Regions from separate parts of the Paenibacillus sp. GCM10028914 genome, predicted to be linked through region 2. Evidence: predicted binding sites of a transcription regulator. Region 2 holds the regulator's gene; each other region holds the start of a gene.
What was found. Region 2 encodes Rex, which represses fermentation and respiration genes when NADH is low (regulators of the CRP and FNR family bind a similar motif). Its sites were predicted from a motif close to TTGTGAAATATTTCACAA; they were not measured.

Region 1 (3,206 bases), on a different contig from region 2:
CCTCGAAATATTCTGCATTGTCCGGAGAGAAATTCTTCAGTTCATCTACTGCCGAATTCAGAGCCTGCTTCCATAAATCGATGTCAAACCAGATGTGAGGATCGACGGCATCGGCATCATCTCTAAGCAACTGATCCTTCGGTACAACTTCGCCAATTGCAAGCACAGGCTTTCGCTTACCAATTTCCTCAAATATTTCGATCATATTCCCCTCAAGATGCAGACCACTATAAAATACGATGTCACTGTCATCGAGCTTCTTGATATCCCCTTGAGTTGCGTTATACAAGTGCGGATCTACACCTGGGCCCATTAGGCTTTGTACATTCACCTTATCTCCACCAATGACGGATAGCGGTTCGGCGATTTGTCCAATTGTTGTCACGATACTAATCTGACCTTCCGATAGTGCACCATCAGACTTATTTTCTTTCGTAGCACAACCCGTAAGTATAAGTGATAACCCCAGAACCATTACAATCGTAACCTTGATTGTCCTCTTGTACATCTGTTTAGTCATTATTCCATTCACCTTCTTTTCCTCCTCCTACAGTATGGTAAGAACCAATAATTGTTCCTTCGTAAAAGAAATGTGGACAACATCAAATATGTTTCCTCAATGCAAAACTCTCTGGGTATAAAATAATTTCAAAATTGATATTTGTCAAGAACTTATTTGAATATGAGCAAGAAAAAAAGAAGTCTATTCCCACAGTACTACCGCTGTAGGAATAGACTTCTTTACATTAAAAAAAGTAATACGGCCTAACTCCATCAGTATGATCTATACGATATCATCTAATGTAGTAATTAGAATTCCGCCAAAAGCAGGACCATCTTCTGATGAAGAAAGTGAAACACTCAACAGCTGATCTACGGATAAGCTTCGGCTATTGAAGCCAGAAATCGTATACGTGGAGGTATCAGCATTAGCACGTGTAACTACAAGATCAACCGGATTTGGTGAGAGATTCAGTACGTTAATGGTCGCATTTTTACCACTCGACAAATCCTCATAGTAGGTCTTACTCTCCGAAACTGGTAAATTGAACATTTGAGGTAATATAGAAGTCATTCTTCTAACCTCCTCTCGATTTGAGATATTACATACTATTCTTCAAATCTAGTTATGCAACGGTAAATGTCATTGATTAATATCAATTTATATATTTAGGTAATTGTATACGCTTCATAATTATTGTAGAGAAAAAATATAGCAATCACGCTACCTTACGCCTCCATTCCCTTTAATTACACAAATTGAAAAAAATGTTGCTATGAAAGGAATTTGAAGCTTTTATAGCCAAAAATTTGTGACAAATATACGAACTATCGTGAATATTTGAACAAAGTTTGAACTCGCTGTAAACCGCGGTAATACTGTGATTTCTCTCACAGACCCCTTCGTTTGTAACAATTTGAACACAGAATGTTACATACTTCGTCATGATTAAACCATTATATGGTTATTTTACAAAGAAATGCTTTTTGCAAACCGATGCTTAACTTCTTAATATAGGTAAAGGAAACAAACAACGCCAGAAGATAGAGTAAGAAAGAAAGGGGTACACCATGAAAAAACGAGGGCCGTTATTTGCATTGTTCTTGAGCTTCACCTTGCTCTTATCGGGATGCAGCTCAATTACAGTATTGGATCCAAAGGGACCTGCTGCAAGAACCCTATCCGAGACCATCATATTTTCTATATTAATGATGCTCGGAGTCTTGGCGGTAGTATACGCCTTGTACATCTTTATCCTGGTTAAATACCGGGCTAAGAAGTCTAATGAAGGATACGTGCCTCCTCATGAAGAGGGCAGTAAGTGGCTGGAGATAACTTGGATCACAATTCCTATTATTATTGTAGCTATTCTGTCCGTAGTCACTGTGAAGACTACAAGTGCTGTTGAGAAAGTTCCTGAGGGGTATGAGAATCAGGAACCACTAGTGATCTATGCATCTTCATCGAACTGGAAATGGCATTTTAGTTATCCAGAAGAAGGTATTGAAACAGTTAACTATGTGAACATTCCAACACATCGTCCAGTCGAGTTCCGTATTTATTCTTTCGGACCGATCACCAGCTTGTGGATTCCTCAACTGGCAGGTCAAAAATATGGTATGAGCGACATGGTTAATAAACTGAACGTGGTTGCTGATGTTGCTGGATCGTACGTAGGTAAGAACTCCAACTTTAGCGGTGAAGGATTCGCTCACATGGAATTCGAAACATTGGCTATGTCCCCTGCTGAGTATGACGAGTGGGTGAATGATGTGAAGACAACCGCACCTGAATTAACGGAAGCAGATTTCAAGAAGCTGCTGAACACGAAATTCGTAGGCCGTATGTCCTTCTCGAATAACCACCTAACTTTCAGTCCTCCACCAGAAGAACATGGACACCACGGAACTTCTGATCACCAGGAAAACAAGACTGAACATCCAGATCCGGCAACAGAGGACGAAGCTGAGTTTGACAGTGAAACCAATGTTGATCCAACTGAACCGATTCCGGATTTCCCGGCTGATGAAGAATCAACAAATCATGAAGGACATTAATGTCTTCAGACATCCAGAAAGGAGTTAAGCCCTTATGAAATGGGACGAATTTTTCGTTACCGGCGAACCGATGATCTACGGAGCCATGGCTAGTATTGTACTCGCAACGCTCGCAATTATCGTAGGTTTGACCTACTTTAAAAAATGGGGATATTTGTGGCGGGAATGGCTGACCACGGTGGATCATAAGAAAATAGGTGTTATGTATATCATAGCAGCCTTGCTTATGCTATTCCGTGGTGGTGTTGACGCACTCTTGATGCGTGCCCAAACGGCAGCACCGGAACTAAAATTCCTAGACGCACAACATTATAATGAAATTTTTACAACACACGGCTTAATTATGATTCTCTTTATGGCAATGCCATTTGTATTTGGTCTGATGAACGTCATCATTCCACTCCAGATCGGTGCGCGCGACGTAGCTTTCCCACGTCTAAACGCAATCAGCTTCTGGTTGTTCTTCTTCGGGGCAATGCTCTTAAACCTCTCCTTTGTTATCGGAGGATCACCTGATGCCGGCTGGACTGCATATTTCCCTCTGGCAAGTAATGAATTTAGTCCGACCGTAGGTAATAACTATTATTCCCTTGCTCTTCAAATATCAGGGATTGGTACATTGCTTACTGGCGTAAACTTTATCGTTA
Region 2 (3,206 bases):
TATTCTTCCTGAACGCGGAGATGCATCAGGGGAGACGGGGCAGTTTACGCTTCGGCTTACTCCTTCGAAGAAGCCTAAGGACTGGGATAGCTTAACCGAGCTTGAGAATCAAATTCATCTAATCTTAGGTGATGTCGTTCGTAAGGGAGATACGCTCACATCAGAGATACGAGAAGAATTGGATGACTATAGTGCTGATAGCTTAATAACCGATATCAATGGACTTTTCAAGGATCTTGCCTCACATCGAGAGAATTTGAAGTTTTTTATGACTTTAAACGATGAGGGTATTGTTTACTGGATGGAGGCTAACGGGAATTTTCGAAGTAAGTCTCTTCAGATGTATGCGGTGCCTGTCGATGTAAGTGGACAACTGAAGGAATTGTTTTTCGATAAAAAACAAAGTGTGATTCTGACATCTGCAACACTTTCTGTTGATAAATCATTCCAGTACATGATCGATAATTTAGGGCTACAGGAAGCTTCAGACCTGGGACGTCTTAACACGGTCCAACTGCCTTCGCCTTTTAACTACAGAGAGCAGGCACTGTTGTTAATTCCAAGAGATTTCCCGAGTGTCAAGGGCACAGTGGGAGATCCGCTTTTCGTAAATACACTTGTTCAGTCCCTTAAAGATGCCGCAATGGCAACTAAGGGAAGAATGCTGGTGTTATTTACTTCATATCGGATGCTTCGACAGGTCTATGAACCATTGAAAGAAGCATTATCATCAAGTGACATTGCGGTTCTTGGACAAGGGATGGACGGAACGAGCAGAACCAAACTGATTCGCAGATTTCAGGACAGCAGCGCGTCGGTTCTTCTGGGTACCAGCTCATTCTGGGAAGGGGTAGATATCCCAGGTGAAGCTTTGACGTGTCTTGCAATCGTTCGTTTGCCGTTTCAACCGCCTAATCATCCATTAGTGGAAGCGAAGAGTGAGCTGCTCCAGCAACAGAAGAAAAATCCATTCATGAAGCTTTCAGTGCCACAGGCTGTTATTCGTTTTAAACAAGGATTTGGGCGACTTGTACGGACTGCACAAGACAAAGGGATTGTCATCGTATATGATACCCGTGTAATTGAATCCTATTATGGAAAACATTTTTTGTACTCACTTCCAGGGCCTAAAATGGAACATATGCCAACGGAGCAAATGGTACCTCGTATTACGGAATGGCTTCATGGAGAAGGAACAGTATAATAACAAGTCGAATTATAATTTGACATTATCATTAGGGGGAGCATGCATGAAATCGGATAAAATATCAGAGGCCGTTGTTCGCAGACTGCCCGTTTACTTGCGCTATTTGAATGAGCTTCATATTCGTGAGGTAGCAACTGTGTCCTCACAAGAGTTAGGGCAAAAACTTGATCTAAACCCAGCACAAATTCGTAAGGATCTGGCCTATTTTGGAGATTTCGGTAGAAAGGGTATTGGATACGATGTCAGTTACCTAATCGAAAAAATCCGTCATATTTTAAAGCTGGATCAACAAATTAACGTAGTGCTTGTGGGTGCAGGTAATCTTGGACAAGCCTTGTCTAACTACAATGCTTTTCTGAAAGATAATATGAAAATTGTAGCTATTTTTGATGCATACAGTCCAAAAGTGGGCACCAAGATTAATAATATTGTTGTACAGCCAATGGAAGAACTGACGGCAACAATTAAAGAATATAACATACGAATCGGTATCATCACCGTTCCAGATGTGGAAGCGCAGGCTGTTGCCGATAATCTTATTTCGGCAGGTATTGAAGCGATTCTTAATTTCGCTCCAATCATTTTGAAAGCACCGCCTCATATCCGAATCCATACGGCTGACTTCACAACTGATCTGCAAAGTCTGGCCTATTACTTGGTTAATGGAAAGGAAGATACCGAACATGAAGAAGCATAAATGGATGATTACAAACGGTACCTTTGCCGTGCTACGGGAAGGAAAGTCTGTTCTCCGTGGTTATATGGTAGTTGAGGACGACCTAATTACCTATATCGGTGAAGAAAAGCCTGTAGTCGAGGAAGATATAGAAGTTATTGACGGTACACATCTCTTCTTCATGCCAGGGTTAATTAATACGCATGGTCATACAGCTATGTCGCTTCTTCGCGGACATGGAGATGACCTTGCTCTTCAAGTATGGCTTCAGGAGAAGATGTGGCCAATGGAAGCAAAGTTCACAGCGAATGATGTATACTGGGGAACGTCGCTTTCCGTAATTGAAATGCTTAAGGGAGGAACAACGACCTTCCTTGATATGTATGATCATATGGATCAGGTCGCTGCTGTAACGGAACAATCGGGTATGCGCGGGGTACTTACACGCGGCGTAATCGGTTTGTGTGCTCCTGATGTCCAGAAGCACAAGCTCGATGAGGCTATTGCCTTCGCAAAGGATTGGCATGGCGCAGCAAATGGTCGTATTACGACCATGATATCGCCGCATGCACCTTACACATGTCCTCCTGATTACATTGAAAAGTTCGTCCAGGCTGCTCATGATCTGGACTTACCCTTGCACACTCACATGTCGGAAACGACTACAGAAGTAGAGCAGAATGTTCAGGAATATGGATTAAGACCTGTAGCTCACTTGCAGAAGCTAGGATTTTTCTCCAGACCGGCACTTGTAGCTCACGGGGTTCATTTAACGGATGAGGAGATTGAGATTTTGGCGGCTCATCAGGTTGCGGTATCTCATAATCCGGGAAGTAACTTGAAGCTGGCAAGTGGTGTAGCAAGAGTACCAGAATTGCTTAAGGCTGGAGTAACCGTTTCTTTAGGTACTGATGGTCCTGCAAGCAACAACAACTTAGATATGTTTGAAGAAATGCGATTAGCTGCGCTCATTCATAAAGGTGTTACTGGTGATCCCACGGCAATTCCGGCTTCGGAAGCGTTGCGTATGGGTACTGAGTATGGTGCGAAGTCACTCTTCTTAGAAGGACTTGGAACTCTGGCTCCTGGAATGAAGGCGGATTTTATCGCGTTGAATACAGATCAAGCGCATTTCTTGCCACATACAGATTTCATCTCACACGCTGTTTATTCCGCAAGTGCAAAAGATGTTGAGCATGTTTGGGTAGATGGTAAACAGATCGTCAAGAATGGAAATTGCTTAACTTTAGATGAAGAGAAGATTCGCCGTGAAGCTCAAAGTGCATTCGAACGGTTGTTGACCCTCTAGAAAATAACAAGGGA
Region 3 (3,206 bases), on a different contig from region 2:
GGTTAAAGAAGGGAATCTGATTCAGACTTCAAATCTGTATTCCGACGAATTCTCAACGCTGGTTGCTGGATTTAATATGATGGTTCGTGGACTTCAAGTGAGAGAAGAGCGTAACCGGAAGCTGCTTGACAGCTATTTTGCTGCTCTAGCTGCTGCTCTAGATGCACGAGATCCCTATACAGCAGGGCACTCCTTACGTGTTGCCGAATATTCTGTAGTTCTTGGGAGATTAGCTGGCCTTAATGAGGACGAAATCGACCTGTTGCATAAGACAGCACTGCTTCATGATATCGGAAAAATCGGGGTGCGGGACAATATCTTGTTGAAAGAAGGAAGATTAACAGAAGAAGAATTTTCCCAAGTGAAATCCCATCCAGAGCAAGGGGAGAATATCTTACGTCAGATCGAACCAGCTGATGCCATGGCGCCTTATCTGGAAGGGGTGCGATCACATCATGAGCGCTATGATGGACGAGGTTATCCAGATGGTTTAAAGGGAAGCGAAATCCCACTTTACGGACGGATTATTGCGGTTGCGGATGCGTATGATGCAATGACTTCCGACCGCCCTTATCGTAACGGTATGAGATCTACAGAGGCGCTGGATATCTTGGAAGAGGGAAGAGGAACACAGTGGGACCCGGAATTTGCCGCTATTTTTGTGAAATACATGAGATCGGATAAGGAAACGGCTTAGATAGCTTACAGTTCAATATATGAAAAAGCAGGACACTACTTCGACAGAAGAGGTGGCCTGCTTTTTAATTACTTCATTAGTGTATAGCTGTCATTGGTCATTTCCAGCACCTCGTCCATGCCTGAGGTGATGTATACTTTTTTGTCCTTCGTAATAAACAATGCTTCTATATGATCTAACTGTTCTGCAAATTCAAGCCCTTTCTCAAGTCCCATTGAGAAAAGCGAGGTGGATAATGCATCTGCATCGATAGATTTTTCAGTAAGGATAGTAACACTACTCAGATTGTTATCAACAGGATAACCGGTCTCCGAATCTAAAATGTGGTGGTAATACTTCCCGTCTTGTTCGAAAAATCTTTCATATATACCTGAGGTTACGATGGTCTTATTCTCAACCTTTAAATTACCGATCGGGTTCCCACGAGAAAGATCGGGGTCCTGAATACCGATCGTCCAACTCCGTCCACCTGGCTTTTGTCCAAGTGCAAGCACATTACCACCCAGATCAATGATGGCACTATTAAAGCCATTATCGGTCAAATATTTGGCGATGACATCTGCAGAATAACCTTTCGCGATGCCGCCGAGGTCGATAATCATCCCTTTTTGTTTCAAATATACTTCGCGTGTGTCTGGGTTTAATTCAATTTGGTCGTATTGACTGAGCGGAATGAGCTTAGTGATCTCGGATTGATCCGGCACATGTGCATCTTCATTTCCGATATTCCACAAGGAGACAAGAGGACCGATAGCAAGATTGAAGCGTCCTTCGGTCAGCTTTGAGTAATCGTAAGCTTTTTGAATGACATTAAATGTCTGTTCAGACACTTGAACAGGTTTGATTCCGGCATTGTCATTGACTTTATGCAGTTCACTTTTACTATTCGTACGGCTCATTTCAGCGTCAATTGTCTGAAGTAGTTCTTCAATTTCGTTAAAGTGTTGGTCTGTAATCCGGCTGTCATATACCTTTACCTGAACGATGGTATCAAATATATAGTAAGACTTTTTTATTGGGTTTGTAATCTCTGTCTGCTGACCCGATTCCGATGAGTTAGGGTTAGAGTTCGTTGTATCTTTACTACATCCTCCGATAATAAGCAGGGCGGACAGAAGCACAAGCAACGGTGAGAACTTATTTTTTTTCACATCAATTCCTCTTTTCCACCTGGTTTCGACTGGATTATAGCAAAGGTATGGAAGAGGAGATGTGAGACTTCTCATAATTTATTTAAATTTTTAATAAAATTTTGGATTTAGTGATGATTTTGTGAAAACTTTCTCAAACATGTGAAAATGGGTGTATCCTACATTGAAGGTTTGCTGATGAGTGGTTATAATGAGGACGTCTAAGATTTATATAATCAAAAAATAAGGAAGATGCCTATGAAACGCGGTGACTTGGTACTGATTTCAGTTCTGCTGGTAGCAGCGCTTATATTTCTTGTTCCGAGATGGCTAGGTGGCAATGATAGTGAAAAAAATCACAACAATCCTTTAACAGCAACAATAACCGTGGATGGTAAACTGTTCAAAACGGTGGAATTAACCGAAGAAGAACAGATCATCGAGGTGAAGACAGATCATGGTACAAATATTCTTAAGGTATATAACTACGGTATCGAGATGATCGAGGCAGACTGCCCGGATAAAGTGTGCTTGTCCTTTGGATTCGTGGATAATGCAAAGCAAAGTATTGTTTGTTTGCCTCATAAAGTACTAGTTGAGGTTGAAGATACCTCGGGAGGAGTGGATCAGGATGAAGCAGACGTCATTGTCAACTAGTGATTCAGCACTGTTGTTGAAAAAGACGGTCATTATTGCTATTTTCGCAGCTGTAGCTGTCGTACTCAGCATTGTCGAATCCTTGATACCTGTGAACATGTCGGTACCAGGCGCTAAGCTGGGGCTTGCTAATATTATGGTTCTGACTTGTTTGTATTTCTTGCGTGGTAGAGACGCACTCACGTTAATCGTTCTAAAGACGGTGCTGACAGCGATGATCTTCGGGACCTTCTCCAGTTTTTTATTCAGTCTTTTTGGGGCAGTGTTCAGTTTCATCGTGATGTATGGACTGCTTAAGATTAGTGGGAAAAGATTGAGTCTGATTGGAGTAAGTATTGCCGGTGGTGTGGCACATAATATTGGTCAATTGACGGCAGCTTCGATTATTTTTAAGACTTCTTCCATATTCTATTACTTACCGGCACTTCTGTTAACCGGTATTATTACAGGTATTTTGATCGGTATCTCAGTGAGATATTTAGTACCGTCCCTTTCCAAGTTGTCTTTGTTTGCAGGATTTACAGATTAAACAGGATGAATATGGGGGGCATTGCGAGGACGAGGGGAGTTTGTTATGGAGAAACCGGAACTCAGTAACCGAGACCATATTGAAGTTGAAGTGTGTGGGAGTCCAGGGGAGCCTCAGGCTTCACCCGTGCTTGCTCTCCAAGATGTTAGTTTCTCGTATGATGGGGTGGCAGAGAACATTCGCTCTGTCAGTT
Region 4 (3,206 bases), on a different contig from region 2:
GGAGGAACTGGGAATCCTATGCCACATTTTATCTATGGCGATTCCTTTACTAATGACTTACTAGTGTAGTTCTGAATTATTAAAAATTCATTTCTTCCACGATTGCATAATTTTGTGTTCATTCGAGACACTAATTCATGTTGTCATTACTAAAGGAGGTGTCCACATGAATAAATCCAATTCGAATGAACTGACAAAGTCCCAAGTGTATAACACCAAACTGAACAAGATGCCTGTTCCAGGTGAAGGATTAGACGACACAGAATTTTCTGCTGAGGAAGCGGCAGAGGTATTTATGAACAATCCATCCTCTGAAAAGGCTGCAAAGAAACAGCAATAACATAGTAAAGACCTCATGAACATTTCCGGTCACGGAAAGCGTGAGGTCTTTCTTCTTACATCACTCTACTAACAAAAAGCTGCAACATTAGCTATAGTTTACCGCAGCATTTTTTGAATTTGTCACCGCTTCCACAAATACAAACATCATTTCTACCCGGTAATGGAGCGCCTGATTTTCTATATCTCAGCAGCTGCTCAGCTCGAAGACGATCCGCGATTCCTTTCATGCGATTGTATGCATGTTCGTAAAACATTCGGTAACTTTCGCAGAAATAGTCTTTCTGACTCCGATCATTTACATCCAGCCAGTTCCGATTACGAGGACATCCCCCATGACAGAACTTCAAATATTGACAAGTCATGCATTCCTTATTCATATCAGGTTTCATCGATAAGAAAGATTCGTACACAGGATTTGTAAGCAGCGATTCTAATTCCGTATCTCCTATGTTCCCAAGTCTATGTTCCTCATCTATGAAAAAATCACATGGATAAGCATCACCATTGGACTCAAGTATCATCATTTTCGGGCAGCTTTTACGATGCACACACAGTTCCGATTCCTGATTCATAAGCACAGCTAACATATTATCAAAAATACGAATAGAAAAATCAGGATATCCATCGTTATACCACAGATCGAATGCCTCACATAGAAAGGTCCCATATGCTTCAGGCGTGATTCGAAAACGGCCAGGTTGACCTGATTGCTGTGACCTGAAATCCATGCAAGGGATGAACTGGATATACTCAAATTTTTGTTCACGATAGAAAGAAATAAGTTCCTCCGGTCTTGATACATTGTCCTCATGAATAACCGATAAGATATTAAAGTCCGCGCCTGCAGTCCGCAAATGCTCTATACCGCGCATCACCAATTCATAACTGCCTTTGCCCGATCCAGTCACTCGGTGTTGATCATGGATCACTTGTGGCCCATCTAAGCTGATACCGACTAGAAAATGATAGGTATGAAAGAACTCTGCCCATTTTTTATTGATTAGAGTGCCGTTCGTTTGTAGTCCATTACTAATTGTAGTGTATGGTGGGGCATACTGGGCCTGAAGAGATACCACCCTTTCAAAAAAAGAAAGGCCTGCTAATAGCGGTTCTCCACCCTGCCAGGCAAAAGAGGCCGTACCGTTCGATCTCTTCATATACTGCTTAATGAACTTTTCTAAAAGATCAGGATCCATCGTTCGGACCGGTTGATGTACTTGTCCACCGCATGTACTGTAATAGCAATAATCACAAGCTAAATTGCAATCTTCAGAAACGGTTTTTAACATAACACCAAAGCTTTGTTTCGAATCAGATGACTGAACACAAGCACTCATATGTTTTGTTCTCCCCCTACTCTGTTGTATATTCTGATGTTTTTCATTCTTCTGTACATATTCGTCCTGTTTAAATCATTTTACCCGTAGATCGTACTATGTTCTTTCAACACAAGCATTGAGAATAACTACACTTTTTCGGTATAAAAAATACTAATTCGTGAACTTTTTCCCTTCCCCTGAACAAAACCTCTAATCAAAAGTATAAGGTTCCCTTAATTTCATCGTTGATAGGGGTTTATTGATTAAACCATGGTAAGATATTTAAAGTAACAAATACATCACTTCATGGAGGAATATACATATGACTGTTTTTGAAACCATGCTAGAAAAATACGCAGAGCTAGTCATTAAAGTAGGTGTAAATATTCAACCAGGACAAGTTCTTATCGTACACTCACCCCTGGAAACCGTAGACCTAACCCGATTGATCGTATCCAAGGCATATGAAGCCGGTGCAAAATATGTGCAAGTTGAATGGGAAGACGAACGTATTACACGAATTCGTTATGAGAAAGCTCCAGATGACTCCTTTGGCTACTATCCAAAGTGGCAGGCTGACATGATGGAACAATTGGCTGAAGGCGGCGGCGCTGTGCTGCACATTAAAGTGCCAGATCCAGAGTTATTCCAGGGTATTGATTCATCTAAAGTCTCTACGGCTGTTAAGGCTGCTGCCGTAGCAAGAGAGAAGTATCAAACTTATGTGAGAAATAATCAGGTGAGCTGGTCTTTAATCAAAGCGCCGACACGTGCATGGGCGAATAAAGTGTTTGCCGATTTACCAGAAGAAAAGCGAATGGATGCGATGTGGGAAGCTGTTTTTCAGATGAACCGTGTAGGCAATGAGGATCCAGTAGCTGCTTGGCGGGAGCATATTAATGAGCTTAAAAAACGACAAGAATATATGAACGCGAAACGCTATAAGAGCTTTCATTACCGTGCACCAGGCACCGATTTACATGTGGAAATGCCGGAAGGGTACCTGTGGCTGGGTGGTGGAGATTATAATGAATCCGGCGTTTATTTTGTAGCAAATATGCCTACGGAAGAAATCTACACAATGCCTCTGCGAACCGGTGTAAACGGAACGGTCACGAGCACACTTCCACTGAACTTGAACGGTAGACTCGTTGAAGGAATCACCTTTACCTTTAAAGATGGTAAGGTGGTTGAATATGATGCAAAGTCTGGACGCGAGCATCTAACCTCATTGCTTGAGACGGACGAAGGTGCATCCTATCTCGGTGAAATGGCACTCGTTCCCTATGACTCCCCCATCTCTCGTTTAAACCGTGTCTTTTATAATACTGGTGTAGATGAGAATGCTTCCTGTCATTTCGCTCTTGGCAGTGCATACCCCGTAAATATCGAAGGTGGGACCAAACTCAGTAAGGAGGAACTGGTCGCAAAAGGTGCTAATGTAAGTTTGACTCACGTCGATTTCATGATTGGTTCCGCTGAACTCGAAATTGATGGAGTACTGGCTGACGGCACAATCGAACCGGTCTTCCGCAATGGCAGTTG

Region 1: the regulator Rex is predicted to act here: its motif matches at 1,333-1,350, upstream of qoxA (cytochrome aa3 quinol oxidase subunit II).
Region 3: the regulator Rex is predicted to act here: its motif matches at 1,968-1,985, upstream of ACFQV5_RS16600 (FAD:protein FMN transferase).
Region 4: the regulator Rex is predicted to act here: its motif matches at 1,838-1,855, upstream of ACFQV5_RS12755 (anaerobic sulfatase maturase).

What each region holds. Positions count from the first base shown of each region.
Region 1 is NZ_JBHTFO010000015.1:414,348-417,553, reverse strand. It holds gene ACFQV5_RS15355 (metal ABC transporter solute-binding protein, Zn/Mn family) at 1-520, opposite strand, end outside; gene ACFQV5_RS15350 (hypothetical protein) at 785-1,075, opposite strand; gene qoxA (cytochrome aa3 quinol oxidase subunit II) at 1,573-2,559, shown strand; gene qoxB (cytochrome aa3 quinol oxidase subunit I) at 2,594-3,206, shown strand, end outside.
Region 2 is NZ_JBHTFO010000018.1:802,416-805,621, forward strand. It holds gene dinG (ATP-dependent DNA helicase DinG) at 1-1,204, shown strand, start outside; gene ACFQV5_RS24400 (redox-sensing transcriptional repressor Rex) at 1,251-1,904, shown strand; gene ACFQV5_RS24405 (amidohydrolase) at 1,891-3,192, shown strand.
Region 3 is NZ_JBHTFO010000016.1:212,895-216,100, forward strand. It holds gene ACFQV5_RS16595 (HD domain-containing phosphohydrolase) at 1-697, shown strand, start outside; gene ACFQV5_RS16600 (FAD:protein FMN transferase) at 766-1,848, opposite strand; gene ACFQV5_RS16605 (NusG domain II-containing protein) at 2,086-2,484, shown strand; gene ACFQV5_RS16610 (Gx transporter family protein) at 2,459-3,013, shown strand; gene ACFQV5_RS16615 (ATP-binding cassette domain-containing protein) at 3,059-3,206, shown strand, end outside.
Region 4 is NZ_JBHTFO010000014.1:2,847-6,052, reverse strand. It holds gene ACFQV5_RS12765 (DNA-3-methyladenine glycosylase 2) at 1-53, shown strand, start outside; gene ACFQV5_RS12760 (hypothetical protein) at 167-340, shown strand; gene ACFQV5_RS12755 (anaerobic sulfatase maturase) at 432-1,679, opposite strand; gene ACFQV5_RS12750 (aminopeptidase) at 1,984-3,206, shown strand, end outside.